4 regions of the Virgibacillus kimchii genome follow, and region 2 is predicted to be linked to each of the others. Evidence: riboswitches for the same ligand, from Rfam matches in the RefSeq annotation. Region 2 holds a riboswitch; each other region holds the start of a gene.
The links. Region 2 has a riboswitch for S-adenosylmethionine ahead of ACZ42C_RS00875 (methionine ABC transporter ATP-binding protein). Riboswitches for the same ligand answer to the same signal wherever they lie in the genome.
Positions count from the first base shown of each region.

Region 1: another riboswitch for S-adenosylmethionine. It lies ahead of metA (homoserine O-acetyltransferase MetA); the one in region 2 lies ahead of ACZ42C_RS00875 (methionine ABC transporter ATP-binding protein).
Region 3: another riboswitch for S-adenosylmethionine. It lies ahead of ACZ42C_RS16810 (OsmC family protein); the one in region 2 lies ahead of ACZ42C_RS00875 (methionine ABC transporter ATP-binding protein).
Region 4: another riboswitch for S-adenosylmethionine. It lies ahead of ACZ42C_RS09425 (MetQ/NlpA family ABC transporter substrate-binding protein); the one in region 2 lies ahead of ACZ42C_RS00875 (methionine ABC transporter ATP-binding protein).

Region 1 is NZ_AP043951.1:2,710,924-2,715,137, forward strand. It holds gene ACZ42C_RS13030 (aminoglycoside 6-adenylyltransferase) at 1-506, shown strand, start outside; gene metA (homoserine O-acetyltransferase MetA) at 607-1,515, opposite strand; SAM riboswitch class I at 1,590-1,692, opposite strand; gene ACZ42C_RS13040 (hypothetical protein) at 1,999-2,454, shown strand; gene ACZ42C_RS13045 (hypothetical protein) at 2,560-2,868, shown strand; gene ACZ42C_RS13050 (CoxG family protein) at 3,128-3,586, shown strand; gene ACZ42C_RS13055 (hypothetical protein) at 3,593-3,760, opposite strand; gene ACZ42C_RS13060 (phosphoribosylaminoimidazolesuccinocarboxamide synthase) at 3,985-4,214, opposite strand, start outside.
Region 2 is NZ_AP043951.1:134,686-138,899, reverse strand. It holds gene ACZ42C_RS00885 (MetQ/NlpA family ABC transporter substrate-binding protein) at 1-363, opposite strand, end outside; gene ACZ42C_RS00880 (methionine ABC transporter permease) at 672-1,340, opposite strand; gene ACZ42C_RS00875 (methionine ABC transporter ATP-binding protein) at 1,330-2,361, opposite strand; SAM riboswitch class I at 2,449-2,558, opposite strand; gene ACZ42C_RS00870 (Uma2 family endonuclease) at 2,923-3,489, opposite strand; gene ACZ42C_RS00865 (thioredoxin family protein) at 3,594-3,908, opposite strand; gene ACZ42C_RS00860 (toprim domain-containing protein) at 3,934-4,214, opposite strand, start outside.
Region 3 is NZ_AP043951.1:3,478,365-3,482,578, reverse strand. It holds gene ACZ42C_RS16815 (sodium:solute symporter family protein) at 94-1,713, opposite strand; gene ACZ42C_RS16810 (OsmC family protein) at 1,746-2,213, opposite strand; SAM riboswitch class I at 2,345-2,458, opposite strand; gene ACZ42C_RS16805 (MarR family winged helix-turn-helix transcriptional regulator) at 2,728-3,165, shown strand; gene ACZ42C_RS16800 (ring-cleaving dioxygenase) at 3,159-4,100, shown strand; gene ACZ42C_RS16795 (flavin reductase family protein) at 4,111-4,214, shown strand, end outside.
Region 4 is NZ_AP043951.1:1,887,198-1,891,411, forward strand. It holds gene ACZ42C_RS09420 (glycerate kinase) at 1-327, shown strand, start outside; SAM riboswitch class I at 1,265-1,375, shown strand; gene ACZ42C_RS09425 (MetQ/NlpA family ABC transporter substrate-binding protein) at 1,471-2,292, shown strand; gene ACZ42C_RS09430 (methionine ABC transporter ATP-binding protein) at 2,560-3,576, shown strand; gene ACZ42C_RS09435 (methionine ABC transporter permease) at 3,578-4,214, shown strand, end outside.

The DNA of each region.
Region 1 (4,214 bases), 1.6 Mb from region 2:
TGCTTGATAAGGATCATATCCTACCGCAAATTCCCGCTCCCACGGATATCGATTATCACATTAAAAAGCCTGTATACGCAGCATTTCATAGCTGCTGCAACGATTTCTGGTGGTGCCTGCAAAACGTGGCCAAAGGATTGTGGCGGGATGAATTGCCATATGCAAAGCAAATGTTTGAATATGAAATCAGGTCAAGACTTGATGAAATGGTATCCTGGTGGATTGGAAATGAGCATGATTTTGATGTTTCATCAGGGAAAATGGGCAAGTATTTTAAACGGTATCTGCCCGAATCACATTGGAAAATGTATGTAAAAACCTACGCCAGCCACAATTACGAGTACTTTTGGAAATCTATTTTTATTACATGTGAGTTATTTAGAACCCTGGCAAAGGATCTCGCTGTTCAGTGGGGCTTTACCTATCCTGAAGAAGATGACAGTAACATGACGAAGTACCTTCAACAAGTCAGGCAATTACCACCTGATGCGGTGACAATCTTTTAACCAGACATTCCATCTATTTGTGCTTCCCGCATTATATAATATAAAAGACCGCTTATGAATCAGATTCATAGGCGGCCTTTTCATTTGGATCTGTTGCGGGTCAGTCCCATTCATAAGGCGTTTCCTGGTATACATAGTAATTCAGCCAATTGGAAAACAACAGATGTGTATGGGATCGCCACGTATTCAGCGGGCGTTTTTTTACATCATCATTGGGAAAATAGTGCTGTGGTACGGCAATGTCCACTCCTTTGGCTGTATCCCGCTGATATTCTTCTGCAAGCGTCTCAGCATCATATTCCAAATGGCCAGTCAACATAATATGTTTTTCATCCTTGGACATAATCATAAATACCCCTGCTTCCTCGGATGCCGACAGCACCGTAAGCTCAGGGTGGTTTTCCACTTCCTCCATCGACACCGAAGTATAGCGGGAATGCGGGGCCCGGTACGCTTCATCAAAGCCCCGGACGAGTTTTACCGTCGGATCGGTAACCTGATGATCAAAAACGCCAAAACATTTTTCCGGGAGGGCATACTTATCAATTCCATAATGATAATATAAAGCAGCCTGTGCTCCCCAGCAAATATGCATCACGGAAGTTACATTTTCTTTCGTCCATTCCATAATTTCCGTAAGCTCTTCCCAATAGTCCACTTCTTCAAATGTTAAATGCTCTATCGGTGCTCCGGTGATAATCATTCCGTCAAATCGCCGGTCTTTTATTTGGTCAAACGTCGAATAAAAAGTATCCAGATGTGACTTACTGGCGTTTTTTGATTCATGTGTAGCCATCCGAAGAAACGTCACATTTACCTGCAATGGCGTATTCCCCAGTACGCGCAGCAGCTGAAGTTCTGTTCTTTCTTTTTCCGGCATCAAATTCAGCAGGAGAATATTCAGTGCACGAATATCCTGGGTTCGTGCGCGTTCCTCATCCATGACAAATATTTTTTCCTGTTTCAGTTTTTCTGTTGCCGGCAATGCTTTCGGTATATTAATTGGCAATGTTGCTCTCTCCTTTATCATTGGTCATAAAAACAAAAAACCCCTTTTTGCTTTGATTGCCAAAAGGGAAGCCCGTTTTATCATTCAAAGCAAATGCTTTGTTGGTATTAGCACCTTACTGGACGTAGGTTGCTGTGACATCATTGAGCCAAGTCTCTCAGTCACTCTTAATAACTATTCAATTAGTAACAGTATATATGAAATCTCGCGAAATGGGAAGGGTAAATAAATTGTAATTATTTCTGAATAAAGATATAATTAAATCATCTTCATCATCTCTCTTCTTAAAATTACTTCCAGAAAAACTTCGATTTTTTTCTTTTCTTTTAAAAAACTCGCATTCGTTCGCCTTTTAGTGAATGTGTCAGCGTATCCATGAAAGTTTCAGCTAGCTCGAATCCACTTCTTAGATAAATACTTTCTTCACTTGCAACAATGCATCAGGATTATCGTGTTAAAATTAAATAATCAAGGAGTGATATTATGGCATCCATCATACAAGCAATCGCCTGTCCCCATTGCAACTGCTCTGCGACGGAGGATTTTTACTATAAAATGGGCGAGAAATTCATATGGTGTTTTCGATGTGGCTATTACTATGAAAAGATCCAGGATTATTACGACTCTGATAAAAATAAAATATATTATAAGGAAAATGAATACCAAGGGTATGGCATTTTTCGATTAGAAAAAGAAGATGAAGAATCACAGCAAATTATATTTCATGAGCCATTGAATGAAAAGGAAATCCATAGCTTTACACTGCAGATGCAGGAAGAAGGCGTGCTTCTGGAAAACAGCTATTTTGTTTTATTCGAAAACGGCGAATTTCAGTTTCTCGCCGGCAATCCGCCGGAAGATTTTTATTTGTCATTTGAAGATTATAAACAAAAACAGGAAGAAAACGGTAAAAATATTGTAACCATACTTCCTCTCTAAACGAGGAGAGAGATGATGAAGAAAGCAACTTGAATTTATCTTTTCAATCTGCGGTCAATCAATTATAATAATAGAAAAGGCGGTGAGCTCATGGAGGAACCAACGATGTTAAAACAAATTCTTGGTGCGTTAAAAGATCATTCAGAAAAGATGGATAAACAGTTCGAGCATTTGAATAACAGAATTGATGGTCTGGAATTAAGGATAGATAACCTGGAGTCAAGAATGGACAAACTGGAATCCAGAATGGATAATATGGAATTAAGAATGGAAACAGGCTTTGACCAACTTGGAAAAAAATTTGACGGCATGCGCGTGGAATTAACAGAAACCCGGGAAACGACAGACTTCGTATTAAGTAAAACCGCCCAACACGAGAAGAAACTCCATCAGTTTGAAAACCAGCACTATTAAGCCCCAGTATAATCAGGAACAGACCAAAACAATGCGGATATTTAGGCCTGTTCTTTTTTTATCATATACAGGAGAAACCTGAAGACATGTTGATGTTGAAGCTTTCTCTATATACCATGAAAAGATCGGAAAGCCACTTCCATAGGAATGGAGTCATAATTGGACATTGAAAAAATATAATAAGAAGCAGACAAGTTTCAGCTGGTGAAAAGACAGGGAATGAATAAAAATATACATGATGAAAAGGAGGAAAATCGTTATGCCAAGCGGAACATATCATGAAGAACTCCAATTACCTATTATGAGAGTATGGGATTTCGTTAGCGATATGAATAATTGGGCTCCTTTGGTTCCCGGTTATATTGACCATGAAATTATCAATGATAGAGAGTCCTATTGGGAATTTATGGGGGATATCGGAATTTTAAAACGGAAAATTAAGTTGCAGGTTACCATTACCAAATGGGAAAAACCCTCCAAAGTCACCTTTAATTTAGAAGGCAAAAATGAAAAATTTACAGGAAGCGGCTATTTTGAGGGGATTGCTTTGGACGAAGATAAAACACAAATGACCGGAAACCTGGATATTACAGCAACCGGCATGAAATCTCCAGTTATTAACCCTGTTCTGACGACATTTGTTCCAAAAACAGCTGAAGATCTAACCCAGGCGGTTGCCGAAAAAATCAGGGAAACAGAAAAAGAAAACATGGGATAACATACGCTATCCCATGTTTTTTTTACGCTCCCTGTCTAAACCCAAATAACCTCTTTTGAAACCCATGTTTTTTCCTTTTTTTGATTTCATATAAAGCTTATGCTCTTCCGCTCTTCTTCTCATGTTTCTCATATTGTCTTCAGCTATACTTCTGTAAATATCTTGATTCATCATATATCTAACCTTCCTTGTTTTAGTTTCTATGTATAGTTTACCCTGATTACTGTTTTTTCACTTCGGCACGAAGGTTGATTTTTCATACAAAAAATCCCCTGCTTTATCAGTAGGGGATTTTCCGTCTGAAGGCGGAGAAGGCGAAACAAGGATTTCATTCTTTCTGAAACAAAAAAGGGTAAAGAGATAATCCCCTTTGCCCTGTTTTTGTCAATTACCTTTCTTTATGGAGTGATTAATTTCTGTAATTCCAATGGCTCTATGTATTTCCCGTCCTTATAAGCCCTCATGTTGCCGCCGGAAATCTCGTCAATTAGCAATATTTGATCATTTGCATCCCTGCCGAATTCCAATTTTATGTCATACAACTCCACATCGTTTTCAGCAAGCGTTTCTTTCACAACGTCAGAGATTTTGACCGTAAGCTTTTTTAACGTGTCGTATTCCTCTCCTG
Region 2 (4,214 bases):
CAATTCATACCCTGTATCACTAACCGTCTGTTCTAAATAGGGGATATGCTGAAAATAGTTTGCATCCAGTTCTCCACTTGCCAAGTCATCATTTGGAAAGACATAATCCTGATACTCTTCAATATTTAATGTAATACCTTCTTCTTCAAGCAGGGGTTGCGCTTCTTCAAGGATTTCTGCATGTGGTGTACTGGAGGCGCCTATGGTAATTTCCACAGGTTCTGTTTCTTCAGTTGCCTCATCTTCGGTTGTATCCGCATCATCAGCTGCGCCATTTTCCGTGGTGTCATTCTCGGAATCTCCTCCACAGGCAGCCAGGAATAATATTAATAGAACAGATAAAAATACTAGTATTTTTTTCATAAGTCATTCTTCTCCTTTGATGTGTTTTTTATGATAAATAGGATTCACCTAATTATTCATTATTCAACATACTATAAAACTTGTAAGCTTTGGATAATTTGGCAAAGGTATTTAGCCACGTCCAGCTCCAATGCCCAGCGATAGCGGGTCTTTACGGTGGGGCGAGGAACGACTGTACCGCAGTCCCAGACTTCCTTCACCTCCGTCCGATTGGTCAACATCGACTCCTTTCGTTGTCGTGTTTCCTTTATCTCCTGCGGCTCAGTCCACTCTATACGTCGCTAAACGGGCATTTCCACCTTTAGTCTCTAACGTTTATCCAGTTTTTTCGTAATGAAATCACCGATAAACTGGAACAGAAACACGATGATTACGATCAAAATGGTAGAAACAAGCACGATGTCCCAGTCCCTGCGCTGGAAGCCAAAGTAATAAGCATAGTTTCCAAGTCCTCCTGCTCCGATGGCACCGGCCATAGCAGTATAGCCGATTAAGGCAATGGCTGTCACCGTTAAGCCTGAAACAAGTGCAGGCATGGATTCGGGGAGCAGCACTTTAAATATAATGGTGGAAGTTTTTGCCCCCATGGATTTTGCTGCCTCAATGACACCTTTATCCACTTCCTTTAAAGCAATTTCCACGAGTCTCCCATAAAACGGTGCCGACCCGATGATCAATGCCGGCAAAGCAGCAGTGGGCCCGCGAAGGGTTCCTACCAGTAAATTAGTAAATGGAAATAATAACAAAATCAAAATAATAAATGGAATTGCCCGAAATACGTTTACAATAGTAGCTGTAATCATATTTAAATACTTGTTTTGCCAAATTCCGCCTTTATTTGTCATATATAACAGTAAACCAAGCATAATCCCGAGAACGAGCGTACCTGCCAGTGCAACAATGGTCATATAAAGTGTTTCATAAGTTGCTTCAATCAAGTCCTGGGCATCCAGATTGGAAAAGAAATTATCCATCATATCCGACATCCTCCATTTCCACAGAGGTATCTTCCTGAATAAAACGGGCAGCCTTATTTATTTCTTCTTCATTTCCTTCCAGCTGTACAATTAAAGTTCCATATGCGCCAGCCTGGGTTTGCGTAATTTTCCCCTGCAAAATATTAATTTCAATATCAAATTGCTTGGCCAGTTGGCTGATCAAGGCCTGATTGGTTGTTTCACCGACAAAATGGAGACGGACGACTTTGCCTGTTTCATATGTTTGAAGCAGGTAGTCCATGCTCTCATCCTCATCATTTGTCCCCATGACCTGTTCCACAAATTTCTTTGTCACCAATTGCTTTGGCTTGGAGAAAACATCGAGCACATCACCCTGCTCGACAATTTTTCCATTTTCCATCACCGCCACCCGGTTACAGATTTTACGAATAACATGCATTTCATGGGTAATCAATATAATCGTTAAATCAAGCTTCTCATTAATATCCACGAGCAGATCCAGAATGGAATTGGTCGTTTCCGGATCAAGTGCAGAAGTCGCCTCATCACACAGCAATACTTTTGGGTCATTTGCCAAAGCTCTGGCTATGCCGACCCGCTGCTTTTGCCCGCCGCTCAGTTGGGAAGGATATGCTTCTTCCCTGCCGGAAAGACCAACCAAATTGATAAGGTTTTGTACTTTTTCTTTGCGCTCTGCTTTGGAAATCCCGGCTATTTCCAGCGGAAAAGCAATATTATCCTCCACTGTCCGGGACCAAAGCAGATTGAAATGTTGAAAAATCATGCCAATATCCTGTCTGGCAAGGCATAACTCTTTACTGTTTAATGCAGTGATTTCCTTTTCGCCCATGACTACCCGTCCGCCGGTAGGCTCCTCCAGACGGTTAAGCAAGCGGACAAACGTACTTTTTCCCGCCCCGCTGTAGCCAATGACACCAAAGATTTCACCTTCATGAATCGAAAGGGTCAAATCATCTACAGCCGTTATTTTTTTCTTATTTGAAGCAAATACTTTACTCAACCCTTCGATGGATATCACAGTAATCCCCCTAACTTATCTCGGCCAAAAAATCAAAAACGCCTTTCTGCCGGAGAACAGAAAGACGCAATAATCGGTCTTTACGTTCTCTCATCTGTCAAAGCGATTGCTTTGCAGGAATTGGCACCTTTCAAATTCAGGATTTGAAGGTTGCCGCGGGTTCACAGGGCCAGCCCCTCCACCGCTCAGGATAAGAGATGAACATTTTATTTCGGATGATAAATAGTATAATAGCACTATTCCTTATAAGTGTCAATCAGTAGTTGTTGTCGTAAAAATAAATAAATTTGTACATCCAATCCCAGTAATTATTGCACAGGATTTTATATTAGGTTACGCTAAACAATATTTAATCTTCTTCGCTCTTTAGTATGGGAATCGAAGTTAGAATAGGAGATTTTATTTGGAGAAGCGGGCATGATAACATCGAATGCGTGAGCCAACATTCCTTAATGCTTGGCGGCTTGGCTCATAATTCATGCCCGCAGAGGCTCCATGTCAAATCGACTTTGATTCTACTTTCTGACTGTACTCTCAACACTAAATAGCGGAGAGCCATATTTAATCTTTAAAAATATTTGCAATATCCACCTTGAAACCTTCAAGAAATTTAGAGGTGATTTCTCCAGTATTTGTTTTTATGTCATGCTGCTCATACATTTTGTCATCATTAAGCGTGTATACAGTTATGGTACCCAGCATCGGATTAACAATCCAATACTCTTCTACACCATAGTTCATATAGATATTTAATTTTGTAATCAAATCATGTGATTGATTGGACTTGCTGAGAATTTCCACAATCAGATTTGGCACCCCGACATATCTGGCATCCGTAAAACCAGCCTTGTCACAAATTATACTAATGTCGGGAATGACAACTTTGGAATCTTCTATTTCTTCGCTTTTTAATTCAATGTCATATGGCGCATGAAATAATTCACATGACTTACCTTCAAGAAAAACGCCAAACTTGGCTTCCAGTTTTCTGGTTATACGTTGATGTTTGGTAGAAGGAGATGGCGACATGTAAATAAACCCATCAATATATTCCAATAAAGCATCAGAGTTTTCCCGTATTTGAAAGTATTCTTCAATGGAAACTGAATCACTTCGGTATTGATTCATTTTATTTCCCTCACTTTTTATCTGCTGATTTTATTTTACCACGATTTGTAACCGTCTACAGCAGAAATTAAAAAAAGGTATAGGGATTTTTTAGACAATACCTGCTAATTCTTCGCAAACATCTCCGGTCTGTACTCATATAAATACGTATAAATATTGGGGATTGAATAAAAGGTATACACTTTTTCTTGTATCTTGCCGTCTCTTTTGATAAGCAGGCAAGGCACGCTTTCTATCTTTTTTTCCTGCATGAATTCCGGGTAAAAAGAGGCGTTCATTTCATGAAAAACATCCTCCTGATGGACAGATTCAATTTTTTCCAGCATGGATCTGGCTAGATTGCATGTACCGCAAAAAGGGGTATAAATATATAATAAATAATCATTCTGTTCCAGTTCCTCTAATGTTGCTTGTTTCAAAAAAATCACCTTTGCTTTTAAGTTTCTAGTATTCCCTGTCAATCAGAAAAAAAGGATCCACTTTTATGTGTTTACCTAAAAGTGCTGCTGCCAAAACATGCCCGGGCGTTGTTGCAACTTCCCGGTATTCACTGCTCACATAAATATGCTCCGCATGCGGAAGTTCCCGTGCCAGCTGTTTGCGGAGCTCTATACCCGGCTCGTCTTCATCTGTCAAAATATAGACTTCTTTATGATCCAGTTCATATTCATCCAAAAGTTCATCAAACTTTTCCACCCCAAGTGTACCGTTCGTACAAATAATCG
Region 3 (4,214 bases), 880 kb from region 2:
GTAACGGAATCAGGCACATATTAAGCCAGCAGTTATGGAAATTGCTGGCTTAATATGCATTAAAATAATACGCTTGTATTCTTCTAAAATTAATTATTCATTTACTGCTTTTGCAACAGGTGGAACCTGCATATTCTTCGGTTTAATATAAATAATCCCTGTAATAAATAAAGAGAGAACAGCTGCAAAACCAAACAGCCCCAGCAAACCAACTTCATGCAGGACTTCAAAGAATACAACTGGCACTGCCACCAGCATCACACTGGCCAGGGCAGATGTCATTCCCTTCATAGATTTCGTATCAAATTGTAACATCCATTTTCCATAAGAAGTCACTAAAGTCACGATAAGAATCGTGGCAATATTGGTGGACATACCAATCCAAACCGGATGTATATCCAGGAAAAAGGAGGTTGGATGCCACCCGCCTAAATGGTACCAGATTAATCCTGACGCAAAACCGGTGAGCAGCGAGCTAACTACCGCACTCCTGGTTACCACCGGCCAAAATATCGCTGCAACAACAGGAGCAAAGGTAGCAGAATTTCTGACTGTCCATGCCAGCACATTCCACCAGGCGGATTGCTCTGTCCGGAGCAATCCAAATACGATCATCAACCCGGTTAAAAGAAGCAGCGACCATTTTGTATACTTGATCAATTGCTGGTTGCTTGCGCTTGGAAATACTGCACTACCAACATCTTTACCAAGACTTGTCGCCCCGGAAAATTGACACGGCCCGCCCCAGCCGAGTGCACAGGCCCAAACACCTAAGAAAAACAGACCAACCAGCGGTGCAGGCAATACTTCCATCAAATACTGCGGCAACGCGATTAATCCTAAATTTCCATCCGGAACAACAATAGCTGCAGCTAAACCGAATAATACACCGCAGATAATAAAAGGTATTCCCATGAAAACAGCACCGATCATTCCTTTTTTACCCTCTTCAGGTGTTTTACAGGATAAGGCCATCTGGAAAGCTGCCTGAGCCAAAATGACATTCACCAAAAATGTTCCAAACCAAGCGACAATCACTTGAAGGCCGGCACCGCCAAGCTGAAACATTTCCGGCCGATCGATCGCTAATTGCTGTAAACCTGCAATGCCGGGGTTGATAAAAAAGGCGATCATACCAACTATAAACATGAGCAAAAACATGATCGTATTCATGGATTGCGTAAAGGCAACCGACCACATCCCCCCTGCCTGCAGATAAATGAACAATAGTATGGCAGTAAAAGCAACTGAATAACTTAGTGAAATATCCGTAAACACATTCAATGCGGAAGCAAATGCAATTGCAGTGGCAACAGACCACATTGGAAATGCAAATGCTGTAATTGCACCGGATATCGCTTTAGCGCGCCTGCCGAATTTATCCCCGATCAGCCCGGAAACTGTTACCATCATTTTATTACGAAAAGGCTTAATCATAAGAAAAGCAATGATCAGTACCTGTACAGTTTCTGCTACACCATACCAGATGGCAGAAACCCCTGTCAGATAAGATAGTTCAACAATCGATATGTAGGTTGACCCGGAAAACAGTCCGGTAATACAAAAGGCCACCGTCCACCATCTGAAATTCCGTCCCCCAATAAAGAAGTTCTCCCCATTAGATGCCTTCCTTTTCGCCACATTACCGGCAATAATCAGTAAGAATGTATAAATAAGCGCAAAAGAAATCATCCAAACGCCATATGAAGTCATTATTTTCCCCCTCCAATAATACCTGCAGTTATTTAAACCTTTTTCCAATCAAGTTTAATCTCAATACCTGTATCCCGGAACAGATTGTAGGCAGGACACCTTTGTTTAACCAGACTCTTTAGTTTTGCAATGGATTCGGTACTTTCTTCTGTTTCAAAGAAAACCACATTCTTCACTTGATGGTAGTGCGGGCTCACGTCTGCAGTGCCTGCTATTCCACGTCGGTCAAGTATTCCCTCCGTTTCAGCAGAAATGTTATCGAAAGAAAAACCGATCTCTTCAGCTATCATTTCAATGACTATTAATATACATCCATTAAATGATCCCAATATATACTCCATTGGAGTTGGAGCTTTGTTTGTCCCGCCTAATTTTTCCGGTTCATCTACCGTAAAACTAAAATCTCTTATATTATTTTCATTGGCAAATTTTCCAATTCTGTTAGAAGACGCTCGAATGGTCCTGTGATTTTGGTTTTGTCTGCTTTCTGTCTGTTTCATCACTTTCCTCCTTTTTTCCTTTCATAGATTTGTTCATTTAGTTAGCACTTGATTTTATCCGCACGCAAAAACCCCCTTTTATCCAAAAGATAAAAGGGGGTTGGAAATTCGGCTTATAGAAAAACGTGCCCTTCTTATCTTTCAGACGATTGTCTGCTGGAATTAGCACCGTTTCACATGGTTTTACCTGTGAATGGTTGCTGCGGGCTCATCGGACCAGATTCCTCCACCGCTCTTGATAAGAATCTATTAAATTTGTTTACCATATTACATGGGAACCTTTTTAATGTCAACTATGTTTATAACGAAAGTATGAATAAAATGATGGCTTTGCCAAATACTCTAAACCTCTAATTCAGTTGAAAATACAATGACAGTGATAGGCTTCTGTATATTAGGAAAAATTTTTAAACATAAAGAATCGAAGTCATTGACAACTTTACTATAGTAGTTTATCATTGTATTTAATTCAAAATACATTAATTAAGATTAAATATATTTGAGGTGAATATAATTGGAAAAAGAAAATTTATCACTAAAAATATTTGTCGTCCTCATGAAATCCACAAAAACTCTTGAGGAAATCATTAAAAAAGATATTAGCAGCCACGGAATGAAAAGCTCGGATTTTATGGTACTGGAAGCATTGTACCATAAAGGCAGCCAGACTGTACGGGAAATATCAAATGCCGTTCTCATTAACACCGGATCCATTACCTATGTCATTGACAAGCTTGAAAAGAAAGGCTATGTCAAACGCAGACACTGTAAGGATGACCGCCGTGTCGTCTACATCGACATTACAGAGGATGGCACAAAGCTGATGGATGAAATTTTCCCCAAGCACCAACAGGTAATTGAGGAGTTGTTTGCAGACGTTTCCGAAGAAGATAAACAAACGGTGATTGATGTGCTCAAAAAAGTTGGAAAAAGAGGAGATAAATCATCATGAAGAAAACAGCAGGGATCCACCATATTACCGCAATTGTCGGTCACCCACAGGAAAACGTGGATTTTTATGCAGGTGTATTGGGCCTGAGAATGGTAAAAAAAACAGTCAACTTTGATGACCCGGGCACCTATCACTTCTATTTTGGGAATGAAGGCGGGAAACCCGGTACCATTATTACCTTTTTCCCTTGGGCAGATGCTCAGAAAGGAAAAATTGGGGATGGCCAGGTCGGCGTTACCTCCTATGCGGTTCCAGCCGGGTCACTCTCCTTCTGGAAAAAGAGACTGGAAAAATTCGATATTGACTATAATGCACAGGAGCGCTTTGGAGAAACTTATGTCACTTTCACTGACCCGCACGGGCTGAAACTGGAGCTCGTGGAACGGGAACAAGGAGAACAAAACACTTGGACAATTGGTGAAGTCACCCCTGATGTAGCAATCAAAGGTTTTGCAGGCGCCATTTTATATTCCTCCCAACCGGCTAAAACAGCAGCGCTGCTGGAAGATGTGATGGGGCTTGAAAAAGTTGGTGAGGAAGATGAATTCGTTCGTTTTCAAGCCTACGGAGATATCGGAAATATCATTGATGTAAAAATAACTGCAAACGGGCGCGGACAAATGGGTGTTGGCATGGTTCACCATATTGCCTGGCGTGCAGAAGATGATGAAGATCAATTGGGTTGGAAAAAACTTGTACAGCAAAATGGCTATATGGTAACACCGGTAAAAGACAGAAATTATTTTAATGCTATTTATTTCAGAGAGCATGGAGAAATTTTATTTGAAATTGCCACAGATCCTCCCGGGTTTGCTCACGATGAATCTTCCGAAACGATGGGGACTCAACTAAAGCTGCCGGAGCAATACGAACAATACCGCGGTCGCCTTGAAAAAACACTGATCCCTGTAGAAGTTAAGAACCTTGATGAATAGGAAGGATTTTATGATCACGATTGACCCCAAAGTAAAAACAGCAAGAGAGAATTATAAACTGTTAACCGGTACCATTATTCCAAGACCGATTGCATTTGTTACAAGCAGTAATCA
Region 4 (4,214 bases), 1.8 Mb from region 2:
GTTGCAGAGGCAAGTCAATTGGAGAAAACCATTGAGAAGGCAGACCTGGTCTTCACCGGAGAAGGGCAAAGTGATGAGCAGACACTATATGGAAAAGCCCCGGGATATGTTGCTTCATTGGCGAAAAAACATCGGGTGCCGACTGTTCTCCTTTCCGGCAGTCTGGGTGGGAATGCAGATGCTTTGCTGGAGAGTTTTTCCGGTTGTTTTTCCATTACGAATAGGCCGCTCACACTGGAGGAATGCATGGAAAACGCCGCGGAACTTTTAACGAAGCAGACAAAGCAGGTTATGGCTTTGGTGTGCGGGGTAAAAGAATATAAATGAGGGTGCGGTTGATGGGGATAGTTAATCTAGGGTGTATTTAAGATGATGGGACAGGGGATGCTTTAAGTCAATGAAGGATGGAGTTTTCCTCTCGTTTATTTACTGATACAGTCGATCTGGTAGTGAACGAGATGGTTGTTCTTTCATTCGTTCAATGATGCAGACGATATGAAGATCGGATTCCTCGAATTTTTTTGCAGTTTCGATCTTCATCGTCTGGGTGAACATCGGTTTATTCGATTTTTATATAGTTTTGATCTTCATCGCCTTTGTGAAGATCGGTTTACTCAACTTTTTTACATTTTTGATCTTCATCGCCTTTATGAAGATCGCTTTACTCAACTTCTATACATTTTTGATCTTCATCACGCTTGTGAAGATCGGTTTACTCAACTTCTATACATTTTCGATCTTCATCGTCTGGTTGAAGATCGTTTCCCCTCGACTTCTATACATTTTTGATCTTCATCGTCTGGTTGAACATCGGTTTATTCGATTTTTATACATTTTCGATCTTCATCGCCTAGGTGAAGATCGCTTTACTCGACTTCTATACATTTTCGATCTTCATCGCTTTTATGAAGATCACTTTACTCGACTTTCTTACATTTTTGACCTTCATCGCCTGGATGAAGATCGTTTCCCCTCGACTTTCTTATATTTTCGTTCTTCATCACCTTTATGAAGATCGCTTTACTCAACTTTTATCCACTTTCAATCTTCACCACCCGATCAAACAATGAACGAGACTCATACTGCCGCTCAGGCACAGAATAACGCGCCTCCCCTCTAACTGATCATTTCAATATCAAAAAGTTGTTGCCAGGCTGAGCACCTTTAGCAACACATTCTCCCCTGATTTTTTTAATTTAACGGTTGACGGAATTACCATTATGATATATTGTATACATTATGTTTGATAAACGAATAAGCAAATCTCTTATCGAGAGTAGCTGAGGGACTGGCCCGATGAAGCTCGGCAACCTTTATGCGTTCGGCATAAAAAGGTGCTAATTCCTGCAAAACGTCATGTTTTGGAAGATAAGAGAGGAAATTGTATGGATTACAAGCCTCTCTTTCTTTTAAAAAGAGAGGCTTTTTCTATTTATCAACTAGAAAATACAAAATTGGGAGGAATGGAAAATGAAGAAAGCAGTATTTATTTTTAGTCTCATTTTAATTATCGGGTTGCTTGGTGCTTGTGGAACAGGTTCTGCAGATGGGGGCGATGCAGTGGATGAAGATAAACTAGTGGTCGGGGTTACAGCCGGACCGCATGAACAGATCGTTGAGGTTGCAGCAGAAATAGCCGCGGAAGACGGACTGGAAATTGATTTGAAAGTATTTTCCGATTATGTTTTACCAAACACTTCACTTGATGAAGGAGATCTGGATGTAAACAGCTATCAGCACAAACCGTTTCTTGATGCATTTAATGATGACCATGGCACTAATCTGGTACCTGTCGGGGAAACTATTTTGAATCCAATGGGGGTTTATTCCGATACGTATGAGAGCGTTGAAGACTTGCCGGATGGCGCGCAGTTTGGATTGCCGAATGATCCGACGAATGGATCACGGGCACTTTTCATATTGGAGGAAGCAGGATTTATCAAGCTTGATGAAGATAAAGCAGAAACAGCGTCCATTCACGATGTAGTGGAAAATCCGAAAAACCTGGAATTCATCGAACTGGATGCCGCACAAATTCCAAATCAATTAAGTGAAGTGGACGCGGCGGCCATCAACACAAACTTTGCACTGGGAGCGGGTATGAGCCCGAGGGATGATTCTATTTTACTGGAATCCACCAATTCCCCATATGTGAATTACATCGTTGTTCGCGAGGGGAACGAAGATGATCCGACAGTGGAACGTTTTATCAATGCCTACCAATCTGAAGAAGTCAGAGATTTTATTGAAGAAGAATTTGAAGGTTCTATTATTCCGAGCTGGGATGAGTAAATGTTAATATGTGGCGAGCATGCGGGAATGTGCACTAACTTCTGTGCATGAGGCGGGGTTACGAATCTTGAAGGTGTTCCCGGACATCAGCATTTCACGACTCCACCCCGCGATTCAGCCCGCACATTGTGTGGAAAGGATGGGCATCTATTCTATAGTGACAGCTCGTTGTCCTGCCAACCGCATGCCCGCCACTGCCAGACGTTGAAGTAAATTTTGCAACTGGAGAACCGTCCCGGTGTTGCAGTGAAAGGATGTCATGTTGAGATGATAAGGTTAGAGGGTGTTTCTAAAGTTTTTTCTTCTAAAAGTGGTGGCGTGAAGGCGGTCGATGAGGTGAGCCTTCATGTTCCCAAGGGAGAGATCCATGGTGTAATTGGCTACAGTGGTGCCGGGAAAAGTACGTTGATCCGGCTTGTGAATGCACTGGAGAAGCCAACAGACGGGAAAGTGCATGTCGCCGGAAAAGAAGTGACTGCCCTGTCCGATGAGGAGCTTAGGGTTACCCGGCAAAAGGTCGGCATGATTTTTCAGCATTTTAACCTGCTGAAAACAGCCACGGTTTTTGATAATGTGGCTATTCCTCTAAAACTATTGGGCTACAGTAAACAGGAAGTGCAGGAAAAGGTCGATAAATATTTGCAGATTGTGGATCTGTCCGATAAAAAAGATGCCTATCCCGCCCAATTGTCAGGCGGACAGAAACAGCGGGTCGCCATCGCGAGGGCTTTGTCACAGGAACCGGAAGTTCTTTTAAGTGATGAAGCAACCAGCGCACTCGATCCGGAAACGACCAATTCCATTCTTGACTTGCTTCTGAAAATAAATCAGGAGCTCGGTATTACGATTCTCCTCATTACGCACGAAATGAATGTGATTCAAAAGATATGCGATTATGTGTACGTCCTGGAAGATGGGCGGATTATTGAAGATGGAACCGCGGTTGATTTATTTACACATCCTGTTGAACCGACGACAAAGCGGTTTTTAAATACGATATCCCAGCGAAAATTATCGTCCTCCCTCATTGAGCAGCTACAGCTGGAGGGGACAGTTTCCCGACTTACCTTTGTCGGGGAGAATGCGGGAGAACCGCTCCTGGCAGAGGTTAGTCAGCGGTTTAATGTTCAGCCGAATATATTAACGGCCAATATTATGGAACTGAAGAACGGCATCATTGGAAACCTGGTTATTCACCTTGTCGGGGAACAGGAGAAAACAAGAGAAGCAATTATCTTTTTAAAGGAAAAAGGCGTGCGAACGGAAGAAGTGGAGGCTAACTGACATGAATCAATTTATTGAAGATTGGTTCCCGATTATATGGGAAGCAACCATCCAAACATTTCAAATGGTAAGCATCGCTCTTTTGCTGGCAACGTTGATTGGTATCCCCCTGGGAATACTGGTCGTACTGACACGTCCGGGGCAGGCCCTGGAAAATAAATGGGTGTACCAGATCCTTAATCTCATTATTAATATTGTACGGTCGATTCCATTTATTATTTTACTCTTTTTCATTTTGCCTTTTACGAAATTTATTGTCGGTACTACGATTGGCGTGCAGGGTGCCATTGTTCCGCTTGTCCTCTATACGGCCCCATATATAGCGAGATTAATGGAAACATCACTGCTCGAAGTCGATGGCGGTGTGGTGGAAGCTTATAAAGCGATGGGGATTAAAAAGCGCCAGATTATTTGGAGTGTAATGCTCAGGGAAGCCCGCCCATCGATTATCCTTGGCCTTACGATCGCAACCGTCAGCCTGATCGGTGCGACAGCCATGGCCGGTCTGGTCGGCGCAGGCGGTCTCGGGGATCTTGCCTACCGTTATGGTCATTTACGATATGAAGCAGAAGTCATGTACGCCACGGTCATTATTTTAATTATTTTAGTCCAAGGGGTTCAGTCCATTGGAAACAGGC